4 regions of the Mesorhizobium sp. M0848 genome follow, and region 2 is predicted to be linked to each of the others. Evidence: riboswitches for the same ligand, from Rfam matches in the RefSeq annotation. Region 2 holds a riboswitch; each other region holds the start of a gene.
The links. Region 2 has a riboswitch for cobalamin ahead of NKH95_RS29390 (DUF1636 family protein). Riboswitches for the same ligand answer to the same signal wherever they lie in the genome.
Positions count from the first base shown of each region.

Region 1 (3,674 bases), on a different contig from region 2:
TGCCGGCGGATCAAAATTGAACAGGGTCTTGATGTTTCTGCACATCGCTTCCGTATCTCCTCTTGTCCTTGAGCTGTTTCAAGCGGAACGAGTTATATCCTCGATCATGATCCTGTCCAAAAACTGGTGAGGCGAGGCCATCGTTCGGACCGGGCCTCAATCCGCGTCGAGTGGCTCCGTTCCGACCGGCTTGCCGTCGCGCGACAGCCTGATCTTCTCGACCTTGTCCTCGGCGGCCTTCAGCAGCCGGTCGCAATGCGCCTTCAGCGCCTCGCCACGTTCATAGATCCTGATCGACTGGTCGAGCGGCACGTCGCCACGCTCCAGATCATCGACGATCTTCTCCAGCGCATCGAGTGCCTGCTCGAAGCTCATCGCCTTGACGTCTTCGTTGGTCTCATCGGCCATCATTCATCCTTTCATCAGTCGCCCGACATGGGCGGCGACCGAAAATGCCAATCCCTGCAGATCGTAGCCGCCCTCGAGCAGGCTGACGAGCCGGTTGCCGCTGTGGCGTGCCGCGCGCTGCATCAGCTGGCCGGTCGCCCAGTCGAAATCATCCTCGGTCAGATTGATCTCGGCCAGCGGATCGCGGTGGTGCGCGTCGAACCCCGCCGAAATGATGATCAGGTCGGGCGCGAAATTGTCGAGCGCGGGCAGGACGCGCGACAGGAAGGCATCGCGAAACACTTCGCTGCCGGTCTGCGGCGCCAGCGGTGCGTTGACGATGTTGCCGGCGCCCGTTTCGGTCTTCGCTCCGGTGCCGGGATAAAGCGGCATCTGGTGTGTCGAGCAATAGAGCACCGACGGATCGTCCCAGAAAATATCCTGCGTGCCATTGCCGTGATGCACGTCCCAGTCGACGACGGCAACGCGCTCGACACCGTGTTTCTTCTGCGCATAACGCGCCGCGATCGCCGCCGTGTTGAACAGGCAAAAGCCCATCGCCGTGGTCTTTTCGGCATGATGGCCGGGCGGCCGGGCGGCGACGAAGACGTTGTCGGCGCGGCCCGAAAAGACATCATCGACGGCGGCGTTGGCGGCGCCGATCGCGGTGATCGCCGCTTGCCAGCTCTTCGGGCTGGCAGTGGTGTCGGCATCGATGCGGGCAATCCCCTCGTCGGGGATGGCGGCGCGAACGCGGGCGACGAAATCGGCGGGATGCGCGTAGAGGATGGTGGCCTCGTCGCCTTCCGGCGCCTGAATACGATCGAGCCCGGCAAAGGCTTCGTCGTCGAGCACGCGCTCGATGGCGCGTAAGCGGTCGGGCCGCTCGGGATGTCCGGGCGGCGTGAGATGCTCGAGGAAGATCGGATGGGTGTAGAGACGGGTGGTCATCGTCCTAATCTAGTGACCCGGATCGACAAAGGCCATGCACGGGCGGCCGATGACTGGGGAAAATCGCGACTGCGTCCATTCGCGTCGCCGCAGGCATTGGCCCCGCGGGCGCTTCGGCGTAAGGTCCCTGGTACTGCCTGGTGCCCGCCGCAAGCGGGAGAATCGGGAACACGGTTGAATTCCGTGGCGTGCCCAACGCTGTGAGGGGGACCGCGCCGGTAAATGCCACTGTCGATGACGGGAAGGCACCGGACGCGGGTTGATCCCGAGCCAGAAGACCGGCCTGGCAGGCATTGTCATCCGCGTGGTCAGGCGGATGGCATCAGAGCGACGTGCGTCTACTTGGACGCACAAAGTACGCTCTGTCAGTTTTGAATCTGCAATCGCAAGGGGACAAGCGATGCCGGAACACATGACCGCTGCCATTGACGATGGATTTGACCAGAATGCGCGCGATGCGGTCTACCGCGCCATGTTCACGCGGCGTGACGTGCGCAGCCATTTCCTGCCCACCGCGATCGATGACGACGTGCTGGCACGGCTGCTGCTTGCCGCCCATCACGCGCCATCGGTCGGCTTCATGCAGCCATGGAATTTCATTGTCATTCGCGATGTCAAACGACGGGCGGAGGTGCGCGACCTGTTCCTGGCCGCGCGAGAACAGGAACTGCCGGCTATCGAGGCGGAAAAACAGGCGCTGTACCGCAAGCTCAAGCTGGAAGGCATCTGCGAGAGCGCGCTCAACATCTGCATCACCTGCGACCGGCAGCGCTCGAAGGGTTCGCCGCTGGGACGTTGGCACAATCCGGAGATGGATCTCTACAGCACCGTCTGCGCGGTGCAGAATTTCTGGCTGGCCGCGCGTGCCGAGGGCGTTGGCGTCGGCTGGGTGAGCATCATCGAGGCTGAGGCGCTGAAGCGGCTGTTGGCCATTCCGGATCACGTAACGCCGGTCGCCTATCTCTGCGTCGGCCGTGTTTCCGAGTTCGCTCCCAAACCGGACCTTGAAACGCATGGCTGGGGACGGCGGCTGCCGCTGCCGGAGCTGATCATGAGCGAGACCTTTTCCGGGCAAGGCGAGACACAGCTCAAATCCACCGTGGCGCGCCTCAACACCGTTCCTGCCTCACCAGACACCATCCGCCCAGCCGATCAGGGTGTGGCGCCGGCCGTAGCCCAGCGCGAACCGCCGAAGGAGGCCAGCGCCTTGTCCTTGAGCTCCCTGAACTTCGACGATGCCTCGGCCAGCCGGGCGTCCCAGGCCGGATCGGGCACCTGGCCCGCGATGGTCTTGAAATAGACCTGCATCAGGCAGGCGATGGCGAAAGGCTCGATGAACGCCGCCTTGAATGCCCAGGCGAAGACGATGGCGAGCACAAAAGCCCAGCCGGCGAGCTGGCCAGGCATCAGGAACAGAATCGCACCGGCAGGTGCCAGCATCATCAGAAAGATGATGAACGACATGCCCCACATGATGACCGCCAGCCAGACGGCGTTCTTGACCATGACCTTGCCGTTCTGAGCATAGAGCACTACGCCTTGGCGCGCCGTCTCGAAGGGCGAGGCTGAATTGATGCGGATGTTGTAGCCGAGGATGATCTCGTCGACATAGGTCAGCGACAGGCGGATCACCGTGTTGATGAAGGAGACCAGGCCGCTCAGGCCTGGTATCGGCAGGAAGGCGGCGATACCGCCGAGCAGGCCGGTGATGGCATGGATGGCACCCTTGACGAGTCGGTCGACGACGAAAAGGATGTTGGCTTCGGCAAAACGCTGGGTGACGACATCCCTGGCGTAGGCGATCTGGTCCTGACCGCCGGGAATGTCGCGGCCGTCGATCAGATGAACCATGACGGCGATGTGGCCGGCCTTGACGACATAGAGGATGTATTCGCGGATCCAGTAGACGGCGATCGAGACGACGCCGAAACCGACCACGCCGCCCCACAGGGCAAACGACAGCGGCCCGTCGGGATCAGTGGAGATATGGCCGACGCCATAGCCGACAGAGGCACCGGTGCCGGTCGCCATGATGTAGGCCAGCGTGATGCCGAAATAGACGATCATGCGAAAAACGATGAACGGCCAGGTCCGCATCATGATGGACACCGACCGGCCGATCTCAAAATCCCACATGTGCCCCGAATCTCCGCCTCAGAGATGGTGGAAGAGGATGGACTCAACCCGGCGATTGTCAATTGCCGGCCCTGACGCCAAAGGGCGACGAATTCGGGGTAACGGGTTGGTTCGGAGCCCGCCAGCGCGTTGGCTGACGGAGCATCAAACGAAAAACCCGCCTGTGCGGCGGGTCACTGGCGCAAATCAGCACCATGGAT
Region 1 covers NZ_JAMYOM010000002.1:331,815-335,488, reverse strand. Annotated here, with positions in the region: gene NKH95_RS03510 (DUF2277 domain-containing protein) at 1-45, opposite strand, end outside; gene NKH95_RS03505 (exodeoxyribonuclease VII small subunit) at 157-408, opposite strand; gene NKH95_RS03500 (histone deacetylase family protein) at 412-1,338, opposite strand; cobalamin riboswitch at 1,460-1,639, shown strand; partial or broken gene bluB (5,6-dimethylbenzimidazole synthase) at 1,655-2,368, shown strand; gene NKH95_RS03490 (hypothetical protein) at 2,491-3,474, opposite strand.
Region 1: it holds a riboswitch for cobalamin, as region 2 does, so the genes downstream of both, bluB (5,6-dimethylbenzimidazole synthase) here and NKH95_RS29390 (DUF1636 family protein) in region 2, are expected to answer to the same signal.

Region 2 (3,674 bases):
GCCACCAGTCGTAGCCGCCGAGGATGCGCACGAGGATGACCTCGGCGTGGCGGGCGACGCTGTCGACCCAGAGGTCGACGGACATGGGATGGCGCAGGTCACGCAGGGCAGCCAGCCGCATCGAGGGCAGGCGGCCGGCATCGGCCTTCCAGGCTGCCGCCAGTCCGGCGAGGTCGCTGTCGGTGAAGGACAGGGCCACGATATCCGCCGGCGTCTGCCGCAGATCGACCGGCTCGGCGAGGTCGTCGAGCGAGGCGGATGTCGTGGTGAGGATGTGCATCGCAACCCGTGTCCGAAATCAGCCGGCGAGTATACGCTCGATCGCCGGGCGGTTCAGCCCCTTCAGGCCGATGACGACGAGGCGCGAACGGCGGTCGTCCTGCACCGTCCAGGCGCGGTCATAGTAGTGGTTGACGCGCGGCCCGACAGCCTGCAGCAACAGCCGCATCGGCTTGCCGCCGACCTCGACGAAGCCTTTTACACGCAGCACGTTTTCTTCTTCGGCGACGGTGGCGACACGCTTTGCCAGCTCATCGGGATTGGCGATCGAGGCAATGTCGACGATGAACGTGTCGAAGTCGTCATGCTCGTGGTCGAATGCGCCGTCATGATGGGACTTGCGGTTTTCGATGTCGTCCTCGACGGCCAGACCGAGCCCGAGCAGCACGGAGGGATCGACCTTGCCATGCGACGTCGGCACGATCTTCACCGCGCGGGCGGAGTGTTCGCCAATGATGGCATTGGCGCGGGCGGTGCCGGCGGCGTCCATCAGGTCGCTCTTCGACAGGATGATCAGGTCGGCGCAGGCGATCTGGTCCTCGAACACCTCTTCCACCGGATCGTCGTGATCGAGCGTCTCGTCCCCGGCGCGCTGCGCCTGCAGGGCGTCCATGTCGTTGGCGACGCGGCCTTCGGCCAATGCCGGGCCGTCGACCACGGCGATGACGCCATCGACTGTGACGCGGCTCTTCACGCTCGGCCACTGGAACGCCTGGACCAGCGGCTTGGGCAGCGCCAGGCCCGAGGTTTCGATCAGGATATGGTCGACCCTCGGCGTCAGCGCGAGGATCTTGTCGAGCGCCGGGACGAAATCGTCGGCGACGGTGCAGCAGATGCAGCCATTGGCCAGTTCGACGATGTTTTCCTCCGGGCAGGTGTCGATGCCGCAGCCCTTCAAAATCTCGCCGTCGATGCCGATGTCGCCGAATTCGTTGACGATGATGGCAATACGCTTGCCGCCGGCGTTTTCCAGGAGATGGCGGACCAGCGTCGTCTTGCCGGCGCCGAGGAAGCCGGTGACGACGGTGCAGGGAACGCGCGAGACGGAAGCAGTCATGATCAGTCCTTCAACAGGTCGAGGGGAGGGATGCGGGCAACGAGGCCACGCTTCAGGCTATCGGGGCGGCCGCGCCATGGAATCAGGCCGTCCTTCGAGGTGGCGAAGAGCTTGGCGCCTGTCACGAGGTCGGCGCCGCTGGTCGTGGTCAGGTCGCCGAAGACATAGCTCCAGCAGCCGTCGCGCAGGATGGCGGCGCTGAGGCGCCGCTTGCAATTGCCGAGGCATTCGACGCTGCGGATGCGAATATCGTCGCCAGATGCGGCGCGGCGCGTGTCGTCCGCCAGCAATTCGCCGGCACGGGGATGGGCGTCGGAGCCGGTCTCATTGCGGCAGGAGGCGCAGACGATGATGGTGACGCCGGCCAAGGCATCATCATGGCCGGACGAAATATCCGCTGTGCCAGCCGAAAAACTGCTGTCGTGGTCCAAGATCGGGCTCCTTGCCCGGAAACCCGCCGGGCGATCGGATTCTAAAGTCGCAGACGGCAGGTCTCCTGGCTCGCGAGTCATCGCCTTGGGTAGCCGCCTTCCCGGGAACTCCCCAGTGGCTTTCGGCCTTGGCTCTTCGCTTACAGTTGCGGGGACAGCCGCGGATTTGGGATTTTGCCCCGCACCGCATTCCCTCTTAGCCCTTGCCGTTGCGGGCAAGGGACCATCTGGAACCGGATTTAGGCTTTTGCGGGCGGCGGTGTCAACGCGAGCTTACGACACGGCGATGTCGGCCAGCGCCGGACCCAAATCCCCGGCAGGCGTCACTTCGATGCGTTCGAGTCCGAGCCAGCCCTGCATCTGCTTCAATTCCTCGAACAGCTCTGCAGCGGTTTCAGGCGGTGCACCGGGCTCCGCATAGGCCGCATGGACGCGCAGTATGCTGGCCGGACGGTCGGCCTTGAGGTCGACGCGTGCCACGATCCTGTCGCCGAGCAGGAACGGCAGGACATAATAGCCATATTGCCGCTTGTCGGCCGGCGTGTAGATCTCGATGCGGTAGTGGAAATCGAACAGCCGCTCGGTGCGCGACCGCTCGAAGACGACCGGATCGAACGGCGCCAGCAGGGCGCGGGCCTCGACTTTGCGCGGCAGGCGGGCGTCTTTATGAAGATAGGCCGGCTTGTCCCAACCTTCGACACGCACCGGCAGCAGCTCGCCCGTTTCAACCAGTTCCTCCAACCGGCCTTTCATGTCGGCCGGCGACAGCCGGAAATAATCGCGCAAATCGCCTGAAGTCGCCACGCCGTGGGCGCGGGCGGAAATGCGCAGCAATTCGCGGTGCGCGTCCTCAGGCGTCGGTACCGGCAGATCGAGGATCGCCTGCGGCAGCACGCGTTCGGGCAGGTCATAGAAGCGCTCGAAACCGCGGCGGTGCGCCGTGGTGATGCGCCCGGCCCAGAACAGCCATTCGAAGGCGTGCTTGGCATGGCTCCAGCCCCACCAGCCGCCCGAGCCTTTCTGGCCTTCGAGCGCGGAAGCGGCGATCGGGCCGCGCTCGGCGACCTGGCGGTAGATCTCTTCGATGTAGGCGGCGTGCTCGCGGCCCCATTTGGCGAGGCCCAGATACATTTCGTCGCCGCGCTCGGCGCGCTGCATGCGCCAGCGCATCAGCGGGTATGTCTCGACCGGCAGGAAGGAGGCCTCGTGCCCCCAGTATTCGAAAACCGTGCGCTTGCGCGCCACGGCCGCGTTGTCGAGCAGCGAGAACGGGTAGGGGCCAAGGCGCGAATAGAGCGGCATATAATGAGCGCGCACCACCGCGCTGACGGAATCGATCTGCAGCAGGCCGGTGCGGGAGAGGGTGCGGGCAAAATGTCGGCGGTCAGGCGTGCCGGTCGGGCGGGGATCGAGAAACCCCTGGGCGGCAAGCGCGATGCGACGGGCCGTGGGGAGCGAGATCTTTTCCTTCATGCAGGCATCACTTTGAAGTGTTTTGACCGAGGGTCGAATGGCTGATTCCAACCCATGCTAGCAGGGTTTTGGCGGCATCCATGTCAGGAGAGAAAAGTGGAGTAAAAAGCGAAGGAAATCAAACAGGAGCGGATCGGACCAGTTTGCCGCGATATGCCGTCCAGGTCGGTGTTTTGAACAAGGTTTGACTTGCTTCGCTGGAAGTGCTGCGCTAACCCTCGCCGCGTTGCAGCATAGGCCCTTAAAACGGTTCAGCGGTTAAACTGTCACGCTTCCGCATTAGGGTCCGGTGCTGTAATCAAAGTGGATTGGCGCCAACGGAAAGCCGAGCATGAACGCACTCTTGAGCTCATACCTGCCCATCGTCCTGTTCATAGGCGTGGCGCTGGTTGTCGGCCTGGCGTTGCTGGCCGCACCCTTCCTGGTGGCCTATC
Region 2 covers NZ_JAMYOM010000034.1:28,126-31,799, forward strand. Annotated here, with positions in the region: gene NKH95_RS29380 (cobaltochelatase subunit CobN) at 1-280, opposite strand, end outside; gene cobW (cobalamin biosynthesis protein CobW) at 299-1,336, opposite strand; gene NKH95_RS29390 (DUF1636 family protein) at 1,339-1,767, opposite strand; cobalamin riboswitch at 1,806-2,010, opposite strand; gene NKH95_RS29395 (winged helix-turn-helix domain-containing protein) at 2,041-3,240, opposite strand; gene NKH95_RS29400 (NADH-quinone oxidoreductase subunit A) at 3,572-3,674, shown strand, end outside.

Region 3 (3,674 bases), on a different contig from region 2:
AAATTCAATATTGTGGCCGGCGCTCCACTCGCTGCCGGACCGGATCTCAGGCTCGGAAGAGGATTATAAAAGTTATCGCGACGTCAATGCCTTCATGGCGCGCGCGGTGTCCGAATTGGGAGATAACGCAGTCTACTGGGTTCATGACTACCATTTCGTGCCGCTCGGCGCTGATTTGCACAGACTCGGCATTGACCGGCCGATCGGCCATTTCCTGCATACGCCATGGCCCGAGTCTGACATGATGGAGCGCGTGCCCAATTCTGGCGAGCTAATGAAATGTATGCTCGAGTATGATCTGCTCGGTTTCCAGACCGACCGTGATGTGAGCAATTTCCTCGCCTGTGTCCAATCTCATTTGGGGCTGGAGAGCAAGAACGGGGTCGTTTTCTCGGACCATGGCCAGACGCAATGCCAAAATTTTCCTATAGGTATCGATCCGAAGCAATTCGAACAGTGTGCCGCAGATTCGCTTGAGGCGCAGAAAGCCTACATTTCGCAGTTGAAACTTGGCGGAGCAAAGCTAGTTATCGGCGTCGATCGGCTCGACTACACCAAGGGCATCGACAATCGGATTAAAGCTTTCGATCTGCTGGCAGTCGAGCCGCAACGTGTCTCGCTCTTGCAAATCGCAACTCCCTCACGTGGCGACATCCAAGCGTACAGCGAATATCGGCGCGACGTCGAAAGACTCGTCAATCAAGTCAACAACCGGCATGGCACGGACGAGTGGATGCCGATTATCTATGAGAACAGGTCGTTCACCCAAGCTGAGATAGCGGGTCTTTACAGAGCCGCGCGTGTTTGCGTTGTGACGCCGTTGCGCGATGGCATGAATCTTGTGGCGAAAGAATACATTGCTGCACAAGATCCGAGCGACCCTGGCGTTCTGGTGTTATCGAAGTTTGCCGGCGCGGCCGAAGACTTCGGCGAGGACGCCCTGCTGGTAAATCCGAGGCTCTCCGACGAGATAGCTACCGCGATCTCAAGAGCGGCCAGCATGCCGCGCGAAGAACGCATCCAACGCTGGCGGAGGATGATGGACAAACTTGAAGCGTATACGATCCACCATTGGTCAGCGGACTTCGTTCGGCAACTGGACAGCAGCCGGGTTACGGTCCCTGCGGATCACTTCCACTATGTTGGCTTGGGCTGGATCAGCGAGGCCCAAATGCCTTCGTATCGGACCGAGCCAGAATTGCACACCGCGCTGACGCGTGCACTGGATAAAAACTGGGTCCTGCCGATCGTATGATGCAGAATATGAAGCACGCGAGCTTTGCCTGCATTTGCGCATCCCTCAATGCCGAGCGCTTGGAGAGAGAGATACTTATCCTGACCGCCTGAATGCGGCTTAAGCGGCTTATCGGGACCACAGTCGGGCTTTGCATCAGACCCTTGAGAGCCAGGCTCCGTCAGTGTGGTCTCTTGCCGCCGAGCGGAGTCATCACGATTGCCTAGTCACCCGTGATGACGACTGGCGTGCCAATTCCCCTCGGACCACGGTTTGGCGCTCACTCCGAGAAAACCGCTTCTACCACGCACGCACGGCTTGCGGCCGCATCGTTAAACATCGCCACCAATGCGATCTTCTGCATTCTAATGACGTTGTCACGCGCTTGAAGTCTTGTCCGAAATCCTTCATCGGCGACCTGCGAGGGATGTCGCAGCCCGACAGGGATCCATTAGTTGGACAATGGTGGCAGCGGAGCAGCGCCGCCAATGCGACTGAATATTTCACACTGTTAGACAAGCGTAAAAGCGAAATCACATAACGACATAAACATTTCGTTATGCGTCATTGACAAAAGTGCGGACTCCTGTGATTGTCTGCGTGTCGTGGTTCTCGCGTGCGGCGCTGCCGCAGCGGAGCTAAGAGGGAAGCCGGTGCAATGCCGGCGCTGCCCCCGCAACTGTTAGCGGCGAGCCAACCCCACTCATGTCACTGAGGCGAATACCCTCAGGAAGACCGGTAGAGGCTATGACCCCGCGAGCCAGGAGACCTGCCACGGCGAATTACGTCCACGGGCGGGGTGTCTCGGTGGCCGCTGCAAGCCGGCGTTCGTGCCGGCCTGCTAGCGCCTTCCTTGTCATCGACGCCCCAACCATCGGGGTATGACATGACTGACTCTCAGGAAATTCCTGTAGCAACGCTCGGCGTGCCGCGCTTCGGTCGTCGGCGAGAACTGAAATTCGCGCTTGAAAGCTACTGGTCCGGAACATCGTCCGCTGGCGACCTTCTCACGACGTCGAAGGCGCTCCGTGCCGCTAGCTGGGAAGAGCAGCGCGATCGCGGCGTGTCGAAAATCCCGTCGAACGACTTCTCGCTTTACGACCATGTGCTCGACACCGCAGCCATGGTCGGGGCCGTTCCATCCCGTTACGGCTGGAATAGCGGCGAGGTCCCACTTGACATCTACTTCGCAATGGCGCGCGGCAACCAGGGTCAGACGGAGGATTGTGGACACGCTGGTCACCAGGAGGAGGCTCATGGACCTGGTGTAACCGCGATGGAAATGACCAAGTGGTTTGACACCAACTACCACTACATTGTGCCGGAACTCAATGATGATCAGACGTTCGCCCTCTCGTCATCGAAGCCGGTCGATTACTTCCTCGAGGCTAAAGCTCTCGGCATTCACACACGCCCAGTCATCCTTGGACCCATCACCTTCCTCAAGCTGGCGAAATCGCCTGCCGAGGGGTTCGGTCCCATCGCGCTCCTACCGCGGCTGCTGCCCGTTTACGAGCAAGTCCTGCAGAGGCTGAAGCTGTCGGGAGCCGACTGGGTGCAGATCGATGAGCCAGCGCTTGTCCTCGATCTGAACCCGAACGAACGAGCTGCGTTCGAATTCGCCTATGGCCAGCTGTCGAAAGCCGCGCCCGAGCTGAAGATCATGCTGGCTACGTATTTCGGGTCGCTGGGAGACAATCTCGAAACCGCGGTTTCTCTGCCCCTGGCCGGGCTGCATATTGATCTCGTGCGCGCTCCCGAGCACCTGGAAACGGTGGGTCGGCTCGCTCCGAAGGATCTGGTGCTCTCGCTTGGCTTGATCGATGGCCGCAACGTCTGGCGTGCGAACCTGCCCGCCATTCTCGACCGCATCAAACCGATCGTCGCCGGCTGGCCCTTGGACCGCGTCGAGATCGCGCCTTCTTGCTCGATGCTGCATGTGCCGATTGATCTGCGCATGGAGACGGAACTCGACGCCGACATCAGGTCGTGGCTCGCCTTCGCGGCCCAGAAGACCGACGAGCTGGTCTTGCTGGCCCGGGCCCTGTCCCAAGGCAGGGATGCGGTGGCAGGCGCGTTGAAAGCGTCTGCCGAGGCTGCCGCCACGCGCGTGACATCCACGAGGATCCATGACCCGCTTGTTCAGGGGCGGATCGCTAGCATTGAGGACAGCGCGAAGCGACGAGAGAGCGCTTTTGGCGAGCGCTCCAGAGTCCAAGCCGGCTCACTCGGGCTGCCGCCGTTCCCGACGACGACCATCGGGTCCTTCCCGCAGACGCCGCAGGTACGCAAGGCGCGGGCCGCTCATGCGAAGGGCCAGCTGAGCTATGTCGACTATGAGACGTTCCTGAAGAAGGAGATCGAGGCTGCAATTCGCTGGCAGGAAGAGATCGGGCTGGACGTGCTGGTGCACGGTGAGTTCGAGCGAAACGACATGGTA
Region 3 covers NZ_JAMYOM010000044.1:22,585-26,258, reverse strand. Annotated here, with positions in the region: gene NKH95_RS32075 (alpha,alpha-trehalose-phosphate synthase (UDP-forming)) at 1-1,255, shown strand, start outside; cobalamin riboswitch at 1,824-2,025, shown strand; gene metE (5-methyltetrahydropteroyltriglutamate--homocysteine S-methyltransferase) at 2,121-3,674, shown strand, end outside.
Region 3: it holds a riboswitch for cobalamin, as region 2 does, so the genes downstream of both, metE (5-methyltetrahydropteroyltriglutamate--homocysteine S-methyltransferase) here and NKH95_RS29390 (DUF1636 family protein) in region 2, are expected to answer to the same signal.

Region 4 (3,674 bases), on a different contig from region 2:
AGAAGATCTCGCGCTCACGGAAATCGGGCGCCAGCAATGGCAGCCGGATCGCGTCGATGCGGCCCATATGGCCGAACCAGCCCTCGCGGCTCGACCGCTCCTCGATCATGAAGCCGAGCGACAGGCCGGGCATGCGGCTGCCGAGCAGCTCGAGTTCCTTGCGGAAAATGATCTCTTCCGGGCGGCGCGCACAGTTGACGAAGCCGACATCTGTCCATGGCGCACAGTCGTTCAGCCAGCGCAGCATCGACATCATCGGCGTCACGCCGGAGCCGGCCGAAATGAACAGATATTTGGCCGCCGGGTGGCTGTGTAGCGAGAAGTCGCCGGTCGGCCCATAGGCCTTGACGTGCGAGCCCGGCGTCAGATGGTCGAACATCCAGCGCGTACCGGTGCTGCCCGCCTGCGCCTTGACCGTCACCGCGATTGAGAACGGCCGCGACGGCGAGGACGACAGCGTGTAGGTGCGCATCAGCGGCCCGTCCGATGTCGGTAATTCCAGCGTCACGAACTGGCCCGGTTTGTAGCGGAACCAGGTCTGGTTGTCGGAGCGGAAGGTGAAGGTCTTCACGTCAGGCGCTTCGTCACTGACGCCGATCACTTCCAGCACCTGCAGCCTGTCGTTCCAGGGCGTCATCTGGTCGAGATGGCGATAGAGGCCAAGGTCCGTCATCGCATTCATCCTCTTGTCCCCTGGGCTAGGCGACGCTGCGCAGGGCCGGCCGGTCGCCTTCTGCAAGGCGCGGTCCGATGAACGACGCGTACCACTCGACGAACTGGATCACGCCGCCCTCATGCAGCTCCGAATAGGGGCCTGGTTCGTAGGCCGGCGACAAGATGCCGAAGGCGTTTTCCTCGACGATGCGACGGTCCTGGTCGTTGGTCTCGGTCCAGACATGGGTGAGCTCAGCGAGATCGTAGTCGACGCCTTCGACCGCATCCTTGTGGACGAGCCATTTTGTCGTCACCGCGGTTTCCGTGGCACTGATCGGCAGCACGCGGAAGGTGACGGCATGGTCGCCGAGGATATGGTTCCAGGTTGTCGGATAATGATAAAGCAGCAAGGAGCCGATGCGGTCGGTTGAAACGCTGTCGGACAGGTTCTTCTGGACCGCCCGTTTTCCCGTCATGGTGTAGCTGACGGCATCGCGCAGCAGCGGCGCGCGGGTGGCGCGGTACTGCCCTGCCGGATCGATGCGGAATTTGCTCGGCAGGCCTGATGCCTCGCATTTGGCCCAGTGCGCGACCATTTCAGGGTCGCTGTCGGCGCCGTTGACGCCGGTCACGGTCGGAGCCTCGGGGAAGGTCTTGCACAGCTCAGGATGATTGGCGGCGCAGTGATAGCACTCGCGGTTGTTTTCCCAGACCAGCTTCCAGTTGCCCTTCTCGACGATCGTGCTCTCGAAGGCGATCTTTGCTTCACGCAACCGGTGCGGCAAAAGATAGGGTTCGATCATCGCCCGCATCGGCGCGAAATCCGCCGGCTCCTTGGCCAGACAGATGAAGATGTAGCCGCCGACGCTCTCGCAGGCGACCGGCTTCAGGCTGAAATCACTCTTGTCGAAACCGTCGGCCATCTGGCGGGCAAACAGCAGGCGGCCGTCCAGCTCATAGGTCCACTGGTGATAGGGGCAGACGAGCTTTGCCGCCGTGCCCTTCTCCGTGTTGCATACACGGCTGCCGCGATGGCGGCAGGAATTGTGGAAGGCGTTGATCTTGCCGTGCTGGTCGCGGACAAGGACCACCGGATAGTCGCCGATCTGCACGGTGATGTAGCTGCCCGGCTTCGGCAGTTCGCAATCATGGCCGATGAACAGCCAGTCGCGATACCAGATCAGCTCCATGTCGAGCTTGAAGTAGTCCGGATCGGTGTAGAAGGGCTGCTCCAGCGAAAAGCCTTGCCGGCGCCCCTTCAGGAGCCTCAGCATGTCGTTGCGGGTATCCATGTCCTGTCCTCGTTTCTAAGGACTGAACTGGTGGTGATGGAGGAAGGATTGAAACGCAGGCCGGCTAGGTGCCAGACATGCGCTATCCACCTCTTGACCGCCCACCGCGATCAGTCGAGTCTAACAATCTTGGGCTGGTTTCCGGGCTCTGGAGTTGTCCTTGCGGACCATCGCGACACCTTCCCAGGCAGTTGCCCAGTGGTCTCCCGTTGCGACTTGAACTCCACCACCGTTGCGGGGGCAGCGCCGGATTCTGACCGGCTTCCCAATTCTCCGCCTCGTCGTCACGAAGCGGCACCTGAGATGGTATGATCTAACCACGATCGGGGGCGCGCCGTCGGCATGAAAACGACATCGTATCCATGCGGCGCGACACGGCCTGCGAACGTTCCCGCAGACCGTCGCGGGCTGAAATCCACCTCCCGGATGACCATTTTGCCGGCTGCGATATCCCCGAATCGGACCCCTTGGCGGGGTCAAAAAAGGTTAACGGTTTCGAAAAGTGACTATTAGCTCGATCTAAAATCGAACCGAACGGTTCGTTTCTGTTGACGGTGCGTGCAGGACGGTGTGAACGCTGGGCCTCTGAAACAGTCAGTGATCCATCCAGCGGTTACACTTAACATGCTGATTTAAAGAAGAAAAATATACCCGTAGATTCCCTTGGCACAATTTCAAGGTGTGGATTCATGGTCCACACGGAACAACTTCGTGATTGGAAAAGGCGGGGTTGCCCTCCCACATCGGGGCTGTCCGAACGACGCGATTTCATTTCCAAGACACGCCGCTAGACGGACGGAAAAAGACGATACTGGAGTACAAAAATGAAAAAGATCATTCTCACTGCCGCAGCCCTTCTGGCCATTTCCGGCAGCGCCTTCGCTGGTAGCGACCACTACGGTTCGAACGCCGCGGCAGCCACTGCTGTCGACAGCTCGTACACCGCTTCGACCAAGAAGTCGGAACCGGCTGCTCAGGCGCCTGCCCAGGGTGCTGACCGCAACGTCTTCGGCAACAACTAACAGCCGATTCCCAGTCGACGGCGGGCTCGCCCGCCGCCCTGGCGAAATTCAGACATTCAGGAGTATTTAAGATGAACAAGATCCTCATTGCTGCCGCCGCCGTTCTGGCCATCTCCGGCAGCGCTTTCGCCGGCAGCGACAACTACGGTTCGAACGGCTCTAACCAGCCTGCCGCCGCAGTGGACCAGTCGTACACGGCTTCCACCAAGACCTCGGAACCGGCTGCCCAGACGCCCGCTCAGGGCAGCGACCGTAACCTCTTCGGTCGCTAACAGCCAATTTCGCAAGCGACGGCAGCTGTGTCTGCCGTCCTGGCGAAATCCAGAATTCAGGAGATTAAAATGAACAAGATCCTTATTGCTGCCGCCGCCGTTCTGGCCATCACCGGCAGCGCGTTCGCCGGCAGCGACAACTTTGGCTCCAATGGCGCCAATCAGCCTGCGGTTACGTCGGTTGACAGCGCGCATACGAGCTCGGTCCGCAACAGCGGTAGCCTCGTCGAGAAGCTGCTCAATTCGTCGGGCGACGTGGAGAAGTCCGCCCCTCAGGGCAGCGACCGGAATCTCTTCGGCCGTTAACAGCCGAAGCTGATCTTCTACAAAAGAGCGGGGGGGCGAGGCCGCCCCGGGTTTTTGGTGCAACAAGCGGGGCGGCCGCCGGCCCCCGGTGCGTACGGCAGAATGATGGGGGGCTATTTTAAAAAAAA
Region 4 covers NZ_JAMYOM010000045.1:21,171-24,844, forward strand. Annotated here, with positions in the region: gene NKH95_RS32230 (FAD-binding oxidoreductase) at 1-673, opposite strand, end outside; gene NKH95_RS32235 (aromatic ring-hydroxylating oxygenase subunit alpha) at 699-1,946, opposite strand; cobalamin riboswitch at 2,062-2,263, opposite strand; gene NKH95_RS32240 (DUF680 domain-containing protein) at 2,771-2,968, shown strand; gene NKH95_RS32245 (DUF680 domain-containing protein) at 3,040-3,240, shown strand; gene NKH95_RS32250 (DUF680 domain-containing protein) at 3,310-3,546, shown strand.
Region 4: it holds a riboswitch for cobalamin, as region 2 does, so the genes downstream of both, NKH95_RS32235 (aromatic ring-hydroxylating oxygenase subunit alpha) here and NKH95_RS29390 (DUF1636 family protein) in region 2, are expected to answer to the same signal.